Regions from separate parts of the Actinomadura vinacea genome, predicted to be linked through region 1. Evidence: predicted binding sites of a transcription regulator. Region 1 holds the regulator's gene; the other holds the start of a gene.

The links. The regulator LexA, encoded in region 1, represses DNA repair genes until DNA is damaged. The targets are predictions, from matches to a motif close to TCGAACANNTGTTCGA.
Region 2: the regulator LexA is predicted to act here: its motif matches at 5,060-5,075, upstream of uvrA (excinuclease ABC subunit UvrA).

The regions. Positions count from the first base shown of each region.
Region 1 covers NZ_BAAARW010000011.1:57,142-63,715, forward strand. The annotation lists gene ABD340_RS12010 (long-chain-fatty-acid--CoA ligase) at 1-138, opposite strand, end outside; gene ABD340_RS12015 (lytic polysaccharide monooxygenase auxiliary activity family 9 protein) at 293-901, opposite strand; gene leuS (leucine--tRNA ligase) at 1,253-3,763, shown strand; gene lexA (transcriptional repressor LexA) at 3,958-4,656, opposite strand; gene ABD340_RS12030 (LysM peptidoglycan-binding domain-containing protein) at 4,864-5,226, shown strand; gene ABD340_RS12035 (MFS transporter) at 5,333-6,574, shown strand, end outside.
Region 2 covers NZ_BAAARW010000039.1:38,625-45,198, forward strand. The annotation lists gene ABD340_RS41450 (tetratricopeptide repeat protein) at 1-3,249, shown strand, start outside; gene ABD340_RS41455 (maleylpyruvate isomerase family mycothiol-dependent enzyme) at 3,276-4,019, opposite strand; gene ABD340_RS41460 (MBL fold metallo-hydrolase) at 4,115-4,942, shown strand; gene uvrA (excinuclease ABC subunit UvrA) at 5,247-6,574, shown strand, end outside.

The sequences.
Region 1 (6,574 bases):
ATCCCGCAGGAGGTTCGCCACCTGGTTCGCGACGGTCTCGATCAGTGCGTAGGACAGCCGCATCTCGCCGAAGACGACGGCGTCGCGGTCGGGGGTCTTGCGCGCGGCGTCCTCGAGCAGGACGGAGAGGTTGAGCATGGCACTCCTCGCACGGGGCTGCTGGCCACCCGGCCGGTTGTTACCGGCGAGTGTACAAACGGTTGCGCTCATCCTCCTGTATCCGGAACGCCCCGCGCCATACCCCGAACGGGGGACGGGACGGGGCGGGACCGGGCCGGGGCCGGGGGCGGGATCAGCCGAAGGTGACGTCCGAGCAGAGGTAGAACGCGTTGCCGGTGTCGGCGATGTCCCAGACGGCCAGGATGAGGTGGCGGCCCTGCTTGGCGGGGAGCCTTCCGGGGTGCGAGGCGTTCGAGGGCGGTTGCCGGCCGTCGTAGTTCTGCGTGAGGAACGGCTGCGGTTCCAGGGCGGCACGGGTGAGCGGCTGGGCCGGGTTCCAGCCGTTGCGGGTGATGAAGTAGCGGAAGGACGTGGTGGCGTGCGCGGCGGTCAGCTTCCAGGTGAAGGTGAACGACTGGCCGCTGTTCAGCCTGGCCGCCGGCCACTGGCCGCCGCGCGGGTCGTCCAGCGGAGCCCATCGGCTGTCACCGGCGGCGCAGATCTTGCCGTCGGCGGGGCCGGCCTGCGGGAAGCCCTTGGGGCCTTCGATGCTCTGCGGATCCCACTGGACGGCGCCGCAGTTCTGCACCTGCCCGGTGTTGCACAGGGAACTCCGGCTCGGGGGCGAGGTGGTGTAGCCGTGGGAGAGGGCGGGAGCGGCGACGGCGAGCGGCAGGCCGAGCCCGGCGGCCGCGGCCAGGACGAGGCCCTTCTTTCCAGGCATGCGGAATGTACTGGACATGCGCGATCCTCCTTGGCGGGGGGACGGGGTCGGGGATCGGCGAGGGCTCCTACTAATAGGAAACCTTCCTGTCAATGACAGGCTGAACGACCTCCCGTGCACCCGTCAAGGCCCAAACCCGCGCCCGGCCGCGGTCCCGCGGGCCAGCGGGGGGCCTTGCCCCTGCGCTAGTCTTGCTGTATGCGGACCCGGCTGCTTCTCAGCCCGCCGCGCTGACCGCCAGCAGGCCGGCGCGGCGACCCCTCCTGGTGCGAGGGGTCCTTTCATGTCAGGGCATCGCCTTTTCAAGGCACGGACATGTCAGGGCACGGGGCCGCACCCCGTACCGACAGGACCAGTGGAGTAGCGACCGTGAGCAGCGACGACACCTTCCGCGACGCGCCGGCGGGAGGCCCGTCCGCCTCCGGCGACGGGTACGACCCGCGCGCGGTTCAGGACAAGTGGCAGGCCCGCTGGGCGGAGCTGGACCCGTTCGAGGCCGCCGAGGACGCCGACGGCCGGGAGCGTCGCTACGCGCTCGACATGTTCCCCTACCCCTCCGGCGACCTGCACATGGGGCACGCGGAGGCGTTCGCCATCGGCGACGTCATCGCCCGCTACTGGTTCCAGAAGGGCTACAACGTCCTGCACCCCATCGGCTGGGACTCCTTCGGCCTGCCCGCCGAGAACGCCGCGATCAAGCGCGACTCCCACCCCGCCGAGTGGACCTACGCCAACATCGAGACCCAGGCGGCCTCGTTCCACCGGTACGCCCCCTCGTTCGACTGGTCCCGGCGGCTGCACACCTCCGACCCCGAGTACTACCGGTGGACCCAGTGGCTGTTCCTGCGCTTCTACGAGCGCGGGCTGGCCTACCGCAAGGGCGGCCAGGTCAACTGGTGCCCCAACGACCAGACCGTGCTGGCCAACGAGCAGGTCGTCGGCGGCCACTGCGAGCGCTGCGGCGCCCTGGTCGAGCGCCGCGTGCTCACCCAGTGGTACTTCAAGATCACCGACTACGCGGACCGGCTCCTGGACGACATGAAGCAGCTGGAGGGCAAGTGGCCCGACCGGGTCCTGCTCATGCAGCGCAACTGGATCGGCCGCTCCACCGGCGCCGACGTCCACTTCGTCATCGAGGGCCGGGACGAGCCCGTCACCGTCTACACCACCCGTCCCGACACCCTGTACGGCGCGACGTTCATGGTCGTCGCGGCCGACGCCGCGCTGGCCGAGGAGATCTGCGCCCCCGAGGAGCGCGCCGCGTTCGAGGCCTACCGCGACGAGGTCTCCCGCGAGTCCGAGATCGAGCGGCTGTCCACCGAGCGCGACAAGACCGGCGTCTTCCTGGGCCGGTACGCGATCAACCCGGTCAACGGCGAGCGCATCCCGATCTGGGCCTCCGACTACGTGCTGGCCGAGTACGGCCATGGCGCGATCATGGCGGTGCCCGCGCACGACCAGCGCGACCTGGACTTCGCGCTGAAGTTCGGCCTGCCGGTGCGGGTGGTCGTCGACACCGGCGAGCCCGACCCGGCCGAGACCGGCGTGGCCACCGCGGGCGACGGCCGCATCGTCAACTCCGACCCGATCGACGGTCTGGCCAAGGCCGACGCGATCGCCCGGATCACCGAGATCCTGGCCGAGAAGGGCCTGGGCCGGGCCGCGGTCAACTTCCGGCTGCGCGACTGGCTGCTCTCCCGCCAGCGCTTCTGGGGCTGCCCGATCCCGATCGTGCACTGCGAGGCGTGCGGCGAGGTCCCGGTGCCCGACGACCAGCTGCCCGTCCGGCTGCCCGACGACCTGCGCGGCGCCGACCTGGCGCCCAAGGGCGCCTCGCCGCTGGCCGCCGCGTCCGGCTGGGTCAACGTGGACTGCCCCAAGTGCGGCGGTCCGGCCAAGCGCGACACCGACACCATGGACACCTTCGTCGACTCGTCCTGGTACTACTTCCGCTACTGCTCGCCCGGCTACACCGAGGGCCCGTTCGACGTCGAGCAGGTCCGCAAGTGGATGCCCATCGACCAGTACACCGGGGGCGTGGAGCACGCCATCCTGCACCTGCTCTACAGCCGGTTCTTCACCAAGGTCCTGTACGACATGGGCATGGTGGACTTCACCGAGCCGTTCACCCGCCTGCTGAACCAGGGCCAGGTCATCCTGAACGCCAAGGCGATGTCGAAGTCGCTGGGCAACATGGTCGACCTGGGCGAGCAGATCGACCGGTTCGGCGTCGACGTCGTCCGGCTGGCCATGCTGTTCTCCGGCCCGCCCGAGGACGACATCGACTGGGCCGACGTGTCGCCGCACGGCATGTCCAAGTTCCTGTCCCGGGTGCACCGCATCGCCACCGAGGTCACCGCCCCGGTCGGCGCCGACCCCGCGGCCGGCTCGGACGAGCTGCGCCGGGTCACCCACCGCACCGTCGAGGAGGCCACCGCGCTGGTCGAGGTGCGCCGGTTCAACGTGGCGATCTCGCGGATCATGGAGCTGGTCAACGCCACCCGCAAGGCGATCGACGGCGGGCCCGGCGGGTCCGACCCGGCCGTGCGGGAGGCCGCCGAGACCATGGCGATCATGCTGTCGCTGTTCGCGCCGTACACCGCGGACGAGGCGTGGGAGCTGCTGGGCCGCACCGCCCCGGTCGCGACCGCGGGCTGGCCCGCGGCCGACCCGGCGCTGCTGGTGCAGGAGTCGGTCACCTGCGTCGTCCAGGTCGCCGGCAAGGTCCGCGACCGGCTGGAGGTCGCGCCGGGGATCGGCGAGGGCGAGCTGGAGAGCCTGGCGCTGTCCTCGGAAAAGATCAAGGATGCGCTGGGCGGGCGGGAGATCCGCAAGGTGATCGTCCGCGCCCCGAAGATCGTCAACATCGTCCCGGCCTGACCCGCGCACGCGCCACGGGCGCGGCGCCCGCTTTCCGCCAGGTCAGGAAGTCGGTGCCCCCGGTGGCAGGTGCCAGGGGCGCACCGGCGTCCTCCTGACCGTCCTCCCACCGTGCCCGCTCGGGCGCTGGGCCGCCGTCCGCGCGGACGGCGGCCCGGGTTTCCGGGCCGCCGTCCGCGCGGGGAGCGTGCGGATCACATCTTGCGGAGGACGGCCACGACGCGGCCCAGCACGGACGCCTCGTCGCCGGGGATGGGCTCGTAGGCCGGGTTCTGCGGCATCAGCCAGATGTGGCCGTCACGGCGCTTGAACGTCTTCACCGTCGCCTCGCCCTCGATCATGGCGGCGACGATGTCGCCCTGCTCGGCCACCGGCTGCTGGCGGACCACGACCCAGTCGCCGTCGGCGATCGCGGCGTCGATCATCGAGTCGCCGGTCACCTTGAGCAGGAAGTGGGTGCCCTCGCCGACCAGCTGCTTGGGCAGGGTGAAGACGTCCTCCACCGCCTCCTCGGCCAGGATCGGGCCGCCGGCGGCGATCCGGCCGACCAGCGGCACGTACGCGGGCGCCGGGCGGGTGGAGGTGTCGGCGGTCGCGGCGGCCTCGTAGGCCTCGTCCTCGGTGCGGACGGGGGTGGCGCCCGGCACCCGGACCTCGACCGCGCGCGGCCGGTTGGGGTCGCGGCGCAGGAAGCCCTTGCGCTGCAGGGCGCGGAGCTGGTGCGACACGCTGGAGGTGCTGGTCAGCCCGACCGCTTCCCCGATCTCGCGCATGGACGGCGGGTAGCCGCGGCGCTGGACGGAGTCGCGGATCACCTCGAGCACCATGCGCTGCCGCTGGGTGAGCCCGCTCTCGTCCATCGGGCCGTCGGGCAGCTCCCGGACCTTGCTCATCGCTCGTCGCCTCCCCGGCGCTGGGATCCGTCACTCCTTGTCATGGCACGCTATCGCGTCCGGAGCCGATGATCAAACAATTGTTCGAAGAAAGTACTCGCGTTTCGTCGTCTCCGTGCTGTACAACATCGTACAGGCGTTCGATCGAAAATGTATTCGAGTAGAACGTGCGGTTCGGGTTCACGGCTTGATCCAGGGAGGGCCGAGATGGCGGGTTCGCTCAACGGGCGACATTCCGGAAGGAAAGCCACGGAGCCGCCGCTGCGGCTGACCCGGAGGGGCCGCGCCGTATTGATCGGATTCATCGCCGCCGTGCTGCTGGTGCTGTTCTGGCTGACGGCGGCGCTCGGCGCGAACGCGGGCGGGGCGGGCGGCGGCGCGCCTCCCGAGGGCGCGTCCGGGCGCGGCGAGACCGTGGTGGTCGAGCCCGGCGAGACGCTGTGGGACATCGCCCGCCGCGACGATCCCGAGGGCGACCCGCGGGTCACGGTGCGCCGCATCGCCGATCTCAACGGCCTGTCCGACGCGATCGTCCAGCCCGGCCAGCACCTGCGCATGCCCGCCCGCTGACCCCGCCCGCCGGCAAAGAATGCCGCGCGGGTGTGTAGAGATCCGTGTGCCCGCTCCGACCTCCTCGCGAAAGGCGCCCGACGGGGGCGCCGCGGAGGAGGGTCTCATGGACGCGACCGCGAGGGCGGGACGGCGTGAATGGGCGGGGCTGGGCGTGCTCGCCCTGGCCGCCCTGCTGGTGTCGATCGATGTCTTCGTCCTGCTGCTGGCGCTCCCGCGGCTGAGCGCCGAGCTGGGCGCCGGGGCGACCGAGCAGCTGTGGATCATGGACGTGTACGGCTTCCTGCTGTCCGGGTTCCTGATCACGATGGGCGGCCTGGGCGACCGGATCGGGCGCCGCCGGCTGCTGCTGGCCGGGGCGGCCGCGTTCGGCGTCGCGTCGGTGGCGGCGGCGTACGCGACGAGCCCCGGGATGCTGATCGCGGCGCGGGCGCTGCTGGGCGTCGCCGGCGCCGCCCTGGCGCCCTCGACGCTGTCGCTGATCGGCACGATGTTCCGCGATCCGCGGCAGCGGTCGCTGGCGATCGGCGTGTGGATGGGCTGCTTCATGGGCGGCGCTGCGCTCGGGCCGATCGCCGGCGGGATGCTGCTGGAGCACTTCTGGTGGGGGTCGGTGTTCCTCATCGGCGTGCCCGCCATGGTCCTGCTGCTGGTCTTCGGCCCGGTGCTGCTGCCCGAGCGCCGCGAGCCGGGCGCGGGCCGGATCGACCTGGCCAGCGTGCTGCTGTCGCTCGCGGCGATCCTGCCGATCGTCTACGGGCTCAAGGAACTGGCCCGCGGCGGCCCGGAGCCGCTCCCGGTGGCGGCGGCGGTGGCCGGGGTGCTGGTGGGCGCGGGTTTCGTCCGGCGGCAGCGGCGGCTCGGCGATCCGCTGATCGACCTGCGCCTCTTCGGTGACCGGGAGTTCTGCGCGGCGCTGGCCGGGATGATGGCGGCGACCCTGTTGATGGGCTCGATCATGATGTTGCTGACCCAGCACCTGCAGCTCGTCCAGGGGCTGTCGCCGCTGCGCGCGGCGGTGTGGATGCTGCCCGCGCTCGCCGCGAACATGGTGGGCTTCCAGGTGTCGCCGGTGCTGGCCCGCCGGTTCCGTCCCGCCCCGCTCATCGCCGCGGGCCTGGCCGTGTCGGTGTGCGGGCTGCTGGCGCTCACCCAGGTCGGCACGGAGCCCGGCCCGGCGACCCTGATCGCCGGCTGGGCGCTGATCGGGCTGGGCGGCGGCCCGCTGGTCACGCTGGCCACCGATCTGGTCGTCGGTTCCGTGCCGCCGGCGAAGGCCGGCTCGGCCGCGGCGCTGAACGAGACCAGCGGCGAGTTCGGCTACGCGCTGGGCATCGCGATCCTGGGC
Region 2 (6,574 bases), on a different contig from region 1:
GTCCCGCTGCGGATGAGCCAGGCGGAACTGGCCAACTGGTCGGGCATCTCGCGGGAGACGCTGGTGCGCTGGTTCCGGCTGTGGCGCTCGCGCGGGATCCTGGCCCGCCGGGCGCGCCCGCTGACCATCCTCGATCCCGACGGGCTGCGCCGCGCCGCCGGCCCGTGGTGGGACGACTGGCCAGGCCATCCGACGATGGAGCCGCCGCCGGGCGCGGGCCCGGCCGAACTGGAGTCCGGCGGGCCGGCGGCCGCGCCGGCCGGGGGGGCGATCGCGGCCCGCGCACCGGTGCGGCTGGAGCCCCCGGCCGGGGCGCCCGCGGCGCTGCGGCTCCCCGCGCCCAAGCCGTCCTTCACCGGCCGGACGGTCAGCCTCGGCAAGCTCGACCTGCTGGTCTCGCAGTCGCCGATGCCGCGCGCCGTGCTCGTCCAGGGCATGGCGGGCGTCGGGAAGACCACCCTCGCCGTGCACTGGGCGCACCGGGTCGCGGGCCGCTTCCCGGACGGCGTGATCTTCATCGACCTGCGCGGGACGGCGGCCGCCCCCGCCACCCCGGCCGAGGCGATGGGCCAGGCGCTGCGCGGCGCCGGGGTGCCGGGCGACCAGCTGCCCCGCACCGAGGACGAGCTGGAGGCGCAGTGCCGCGCGCTGCTGGCCGGGCGGCGGACGCTGCTGATCCTCGACGACGCGGCCGACACCGCGCAGATCCGCCCGCTGGTCGCGGCGGCGAACGCGGGGCTGGTCGTGGCGACCACGCGGTGGCGGCTGCCGGTGCTGCTGCCCGGAGCCGACGTGCGGACCCTCGAACTGCGCGAGATGGCCGCCCAGGAGGCGGTCGACCTGATCGCGGCGGTGCTGGGCCGCGACGACGAGCGGATCCGGGAGGAGGACCGGGCGCTGGCCAGGCTGGCCCGCGAGTGCGGCTTCCTGCCGCTGGCCCTGGCGATCATGGGCGCGCGGCTGGCCGACAACCCCGGCCGCTCGATCGCCGACACGGTGCGCGAGCTCGCCGACCGGGACGCCCCCATGATCAGCCCCACCTTCGACATCGCCTACCGGGGGCTGCGGCGCGAGCAGCGTGGCGCGTTCCGGCTGCTCGGGCTCATCGCGGGCCCGGACTTCACGCCCAAAGCGCTCGCCGCCCTGCTCGACGGTCCCGTAGACGAGGCGCGGGAGTACTTGGAGGGACTGCGGCAGGCTCATCTCGTCCAAGACGTCGCACCTGGCCGGTACCGCATGCACGACTTGCTCCGCGAGTTCGCTCGCGAACGCGGTCTGAGCGAGGACACCGACAGCGAGCGTCTTGCCGCCCAACGCCGTCTGCTCGCCGGGTACCTGGCCGAAGCGCGCCATACGGGCCGGCAGCTGAGCCGAAGGCGGCGCCGCGCGCTTGACAGGGAGAGCAGCCCCGGCCCAAGCGGGGAGCAGCCCGCGGCCGCGGCCAGGACGCTCGCCCTCTCCTGGTTCGAGACGGAACGGCGCAACCTGGTCGCGGCGGTGCACCAGGCCGCGCGGTTGGGCCTGCACCGTACGTGCTGGGAGTTGGCGGACGCCCTGTTCGACTTCCAAGGGTTTCGTCGCTACAGCCAGGACAACATCGACGTGCACCAGGCCGGCCTCAGGGCCGCCCGTACCGAGGAGGACTGGCTCGCTGCCGCCGTCATGCTGCACAACCTGGCGGTGGCCCATTTCGAGTTGGGCGGGCCGGTCCAAGCCATCGGCTACGGCGAAGACGCCCGGCGGGGTTTCCGTTCCGTCGACCCGCCAGACCGCTTCGGCGAGGCCGTCGCCCAGGCGACCCTGGCGGACGTGCACGCCTCCCTGGGGCGCTACCTGACCGCGATCGAGCACGCACGGCGCTCCCTGGCCATTCATGAGTCCCTGGGGGACGGCGGCGGCGTCGCCAAGGGACACCAGACCCTCGCGACCGCGCATATCGGTCTCGCGGACTATGACACCGCCCTGAACCATGCCGGCGAGGCCCTCGACATCCGGCGCGAGATCGGGGACACGACCGGCGTGGCCGAGACCCTGCTCACCTTGGCGCGGGTTCACCGCAGGCGCGGAGCCGTACATGAAGCCGTTTCGCACGCCCTGGAGGCCCTCTACATCAGGCAGGACTCGGCCGACCGGCACGGCGCGGCCCAGGCGCTCAACGAACTGGCCCGCATGAACGCGTCACTGGGCCTGCGCGATCTGGCGTTGCGTGACGCAGAGCAGGCCCTGCGCACCTACCAGGCCCTGGGCGCCCGCCATGGCGAGGCCCAGGCACTGACCACGCTCGCGATGCTGATGAGCGACGCCGCCCGGTTCGCGGAGGCGTTCACCTACTGCGGCCAGGCCCTGCGCCTGCACCGCGAGATCGGCGACCGCTCCGGCGAGGCGGAGACCCTGGCCCAGACCGGCATCGCGCACTGGCGGCTGGGCCGCTACCGCGAGGCCCGCGAGCACCTGGCCCGCGCCCTGGAGATCCGCCGCGAGATCGGCGACCAGCACGGCGAGGCGCACGACCTGGAGCACCTGTCGATGGTCATGCGGCGGCTCGAACGCGACCAGGAGGCGTTCGTCCTCGGCCTGGAGGCGCTGGACCTGTGGCAGCGGCTCGGCGCCAAGGGCGGCCTGGCCGGCACCCTCGGCAGCCTCGCGCGCACCTACCTGCGGCTCGACCTCTACGAGGAGGCCGAGCGGGCCGCCAGGCTGGCCCTGACGATCCGGCGCGAGAACGGCGACTGGTACGGCATGGGCGTCGGGATGGACACCTTCGCCGCGGTGCTGCGCCGCGGCGGCCGCCCCGAGGAGGCGCTGAAGATCGAACTGGAGGCGCTGCGCGTGCTGGGCGAGGTCGGCGACCGGCACAGCGAGGGCACCGCGCTGGTCCACCTCGGCGAGATCTACCTGGAGCTGGACCGGGCCGGCGAGGCGCTGGAGACCGGGCGGCGCGCCCTGGACCTGGCCACCGAACTCGGCGACACCCGCGAGCAGGCGATCGCCCTGCACACCATGGGCGGCGCCTGCCGCAAGCTGGGCCGGGACTCCCGCGCCGTCGAGCACTTCCTGGCCGAGATCGCCATCCGCCGCGACACGGCCGACCACCGCGGGCAGCGGGCCGCGCTGGAAGGGCTGCGCGGGTCCTATCTGGCCCTGGGCGACGACGCGGGGGCCGCCGACTGCGCCCGCCGGATCCGCGCCATCGACAACTGGCTGGCGTCCGACGGCCCGGACGGGGAGGAGCCGGGCGAGACCCGATAGTCAGCGGGAAGCTCAGAGCGGGAAGCTCAGAAGGCACCGGGCTCGAGCGGCCAGGGCGGCGGGACCGGCAGCGGGCCCTCCGGCCGGGCCGCCAGGCCCTCGCCCGACGACCGGCCGGTCAGCCAGCCCAGCAGCGCCCGCGCCGACCCGGAGATCTCCGGCCCGGCGCCGCCGAGGTCCGCGGCGTCCGCCGTGTCGGTGGCGACCAGCCGGTGCCCGTCCAGGCCGGCGCGCAGGCCGGGGGAGAGGGCCTCCAGGTCGGCGAGCGTCCCGGTCAGCGCCCAGTGCACGTACGAGTCGGGCCAGTCGGAGGGCCCGTAACCCGCGGCGAGGTCGACGTGATGGGTCTCGACCTCCTGCCAGCGCCGGTAGAGGACGAACCAGGCCGGATGCGGAAAGCCCGCCATCGCCCGGACGGTCGCCTCCCACGCCGCCTCCGGCAGCCGCGCGGCCTGCTCGGACAACCGCTCCCCGGCCGCGCGCACGTCCTGCGCCAGTTCCGCCGGGGAGCGTCCCGCGCCCGCCTCCAGAGCGGCGTTGCGGGCCTCGACGCTCGGGTACTGCGGGATCTCCACACCCGTCCGCGCCCATTCGAGCAGGTTCCACAGCGAGTCCGCGTTGCGGGCGATGTGGGTGGCCACATGGCCGCGCGTCCAGCCCGGAAGCGCCGAGGGGGCCCGCACGGCCTCCTCGTCCAGGCCCTCGACCGTCGCCACGACCCGTCCGGTGCCCGCCTCGACCTCCGCGAGGACCCGCCGCCGATCGCTCATCCCGTTTCCTCCTCCCGCGGGCCCGTCCCGGCCCCGCGCCTCATCGGGCCATCCTGCCCGGCGCCGGCCCGCGGCGCCGAGTGACAATGATCTCCATGAACCGACCCACGACCCGTCCCATCTGCGTGACCTGCGGCGTCCAGTACGCCGAACCCCGTCCGGACTGCCCGATCTGCGCGGACGAGCGGCAGTACGTCGGCTGGGACGGCCAGCGCTGGACGACCCTCGCCGAACTGCGCGCCGCCGGCCACCGGGGGCGGATCGCGCCGGAGGGGCCCGGCATCGTGGGCATCGGCGCCGAGCCCGCGACGGCCATCGGGCAGCGCGCCCTGCTGGTCCGCGCGCCGGGCGGCAACGTGCTCTGGGACATGATCACCTACCTGGACGACGACCTCGTCCGGGAGGTGCGCGCGCTGGGCGGGATCGCGGCCATCGCGATCAGCCACCCGCACTACTACGGCACCATGATCGAGTGGGCCCGCGCCTTCGACGCCCCGGTGCTGATCCACGAGGCCGACCGGGCATGGGTGGCCCGTCCCGACGACGCGGTGGTCTTCTGGAGCGGCGACACGCGGGAGATCGCCGACGGGCTGACGCTGATCAACGCCGGCGTGCACTTCGCCGGCGGCCAGGTCCTGCACTGGCGGGACGGCGAGGGCGGCCGCGGTGCCCTGCTTTCGGGCGACATCCTCCAGGTGGTGAGCGACCGGGACTGGGTGAGTTTCATGTACTCCTACCCCAATTACATTCCCGAACGGCCCCGCACCGTGCGCCGCGCCCTGCGGCTGCTGGAGCCGTACCCGTTCACCCGGGTGTACGGGGCGTGGTGGAAGCGGATCGTGCACGCGGACGGCAAGGAGGCCGTGCGCCGCTCCGCGGCCCGCTACCTGGACTTCGCCCTCGACGACGACCCGTCCGGCTGACGCCGCGGACCCGGGTTGTGCGGGGGCCAAGGCACGACGTGCCGAGACGTACCCTGAGAGCCCGGCGCAGTGACAGGCGAACGAGGCGGCCCGGCGCGTTCCGGTGGCGGCAGATCTTCGAACACGTGTACGGTTCGGGAGCGAAATGCGGCGGCCGTCGCCGCTGTTATGGACACGGGGAAGAGCATCGACCCCCATAACCGTCGGACCCCCTCGTAAGCCTGTCACCGCGCCAGACCCGTCGTCTGAGACCCGTCGCCGCGCCCGGAGGGCATCGAGCCCAGAAGAGGAACCGAGCAACGCCGTGCATGACCGACTCATCGTGCGTGGAGCGCGCGAGCACAACCTGAAGGACGTCTCGCTCGACCTGCCCCGAGACGCCATGATCGTGTTCACCGGGCTGTCCGGCTCCGGCAAGTCGAGTCTCGCGTTCGACACGATCTTCGCCGAGGGGCAGCGCCGGTACGTCGAGTCGCTGTCGGCCTACGCCCGGCAGTTCCTGGGCCAGATGGACAAGCCCGACGTCGACTTCATCGAGGGCCTGTCCCCGGCGGTGTCCATCGACCAGAAGTCGACCAGCAAGAACCCGCGCTCCACGGTCGGCACGATCACCGAGGTCTACGACTACCTGCGGCTGCTGTACGCCCGGATCGGCCACCCGCACTGCCCCGAGTGCGGCCGCCCGATCAGCCGGCAGGCGCCGCAGCAGATCGTCGACCGGGTGCTGGAGCTGGAGCAGGGCTCCCGCTTCCAGGTGCTGGCGCCGGTGATCCGCGGCCGCAAGGGCGAGTACCTGGAGCTGTTCCGCGAGCTGCAGTCCAAGGGCTACTCCCGGGCGCTGGTCGACGGCCGGATGATCCGCCTGGACGACCCGCCCAAGCTCAAGAAGCAGGAGAAGCACGACATCTCCGTGGTCGTCGACCGGCTCGCCGTGAAGGACTCGGCCCGGCAGCGGCTGGCCGACTCGGTGGAGACCGCGCTCGGCCTGGCCGGCGGCACGATCGTGCTCGACTTCGTCGACCTGCCCGAAGACGACGAGAACCGCACCCGGATGTACTCCGAGCACCTCTACTGCCCCTACGACGACCTGTCGTTCGAGGAGCTGGAGCCGCGCTCGTTCTCGTTCAACTCCCCGTACGGCGCGTGCCCCGACTGCACCGGCCTGGGCACCCGCATGGAGGTCGACCCCGAGCTGGTGGTGCCCGACCCGACGATGACGCTGGGCGAGGGCGCGATCCAGCCGTGGTCCAACGGGCACGTGAGCGACTACTTCCTGCGGCTGCTGTCGGCGCTCGGCGACGCCATGGGCTTCGACCTCAACACGCCGTGGGAGAAGCTGCCGGCCAAGGCGCGCAAGGCGATCCTCAACGGGCACGAGACCCAGGTCCACGTCCGCTACAAGAACCGCTACGGCCGCACCCGCTCCTACTACACCGCCTACGAGGGCGTGATCCCCTACATCCAGCGGCGGCACGCCGAGTCCGAGAGCGACTCCACCCGGGAGAAGTTCGAGGGCTACATGCGGGAGATCCCGTGCCCGTCCTGCGACGGCGCGCGGCTCAAGCCGGTGGTGCTGGCGGTCACCATGGGCGGCAGGTCGATCGCCGAGGTGGCGGCGCTGCCGATCGGCGA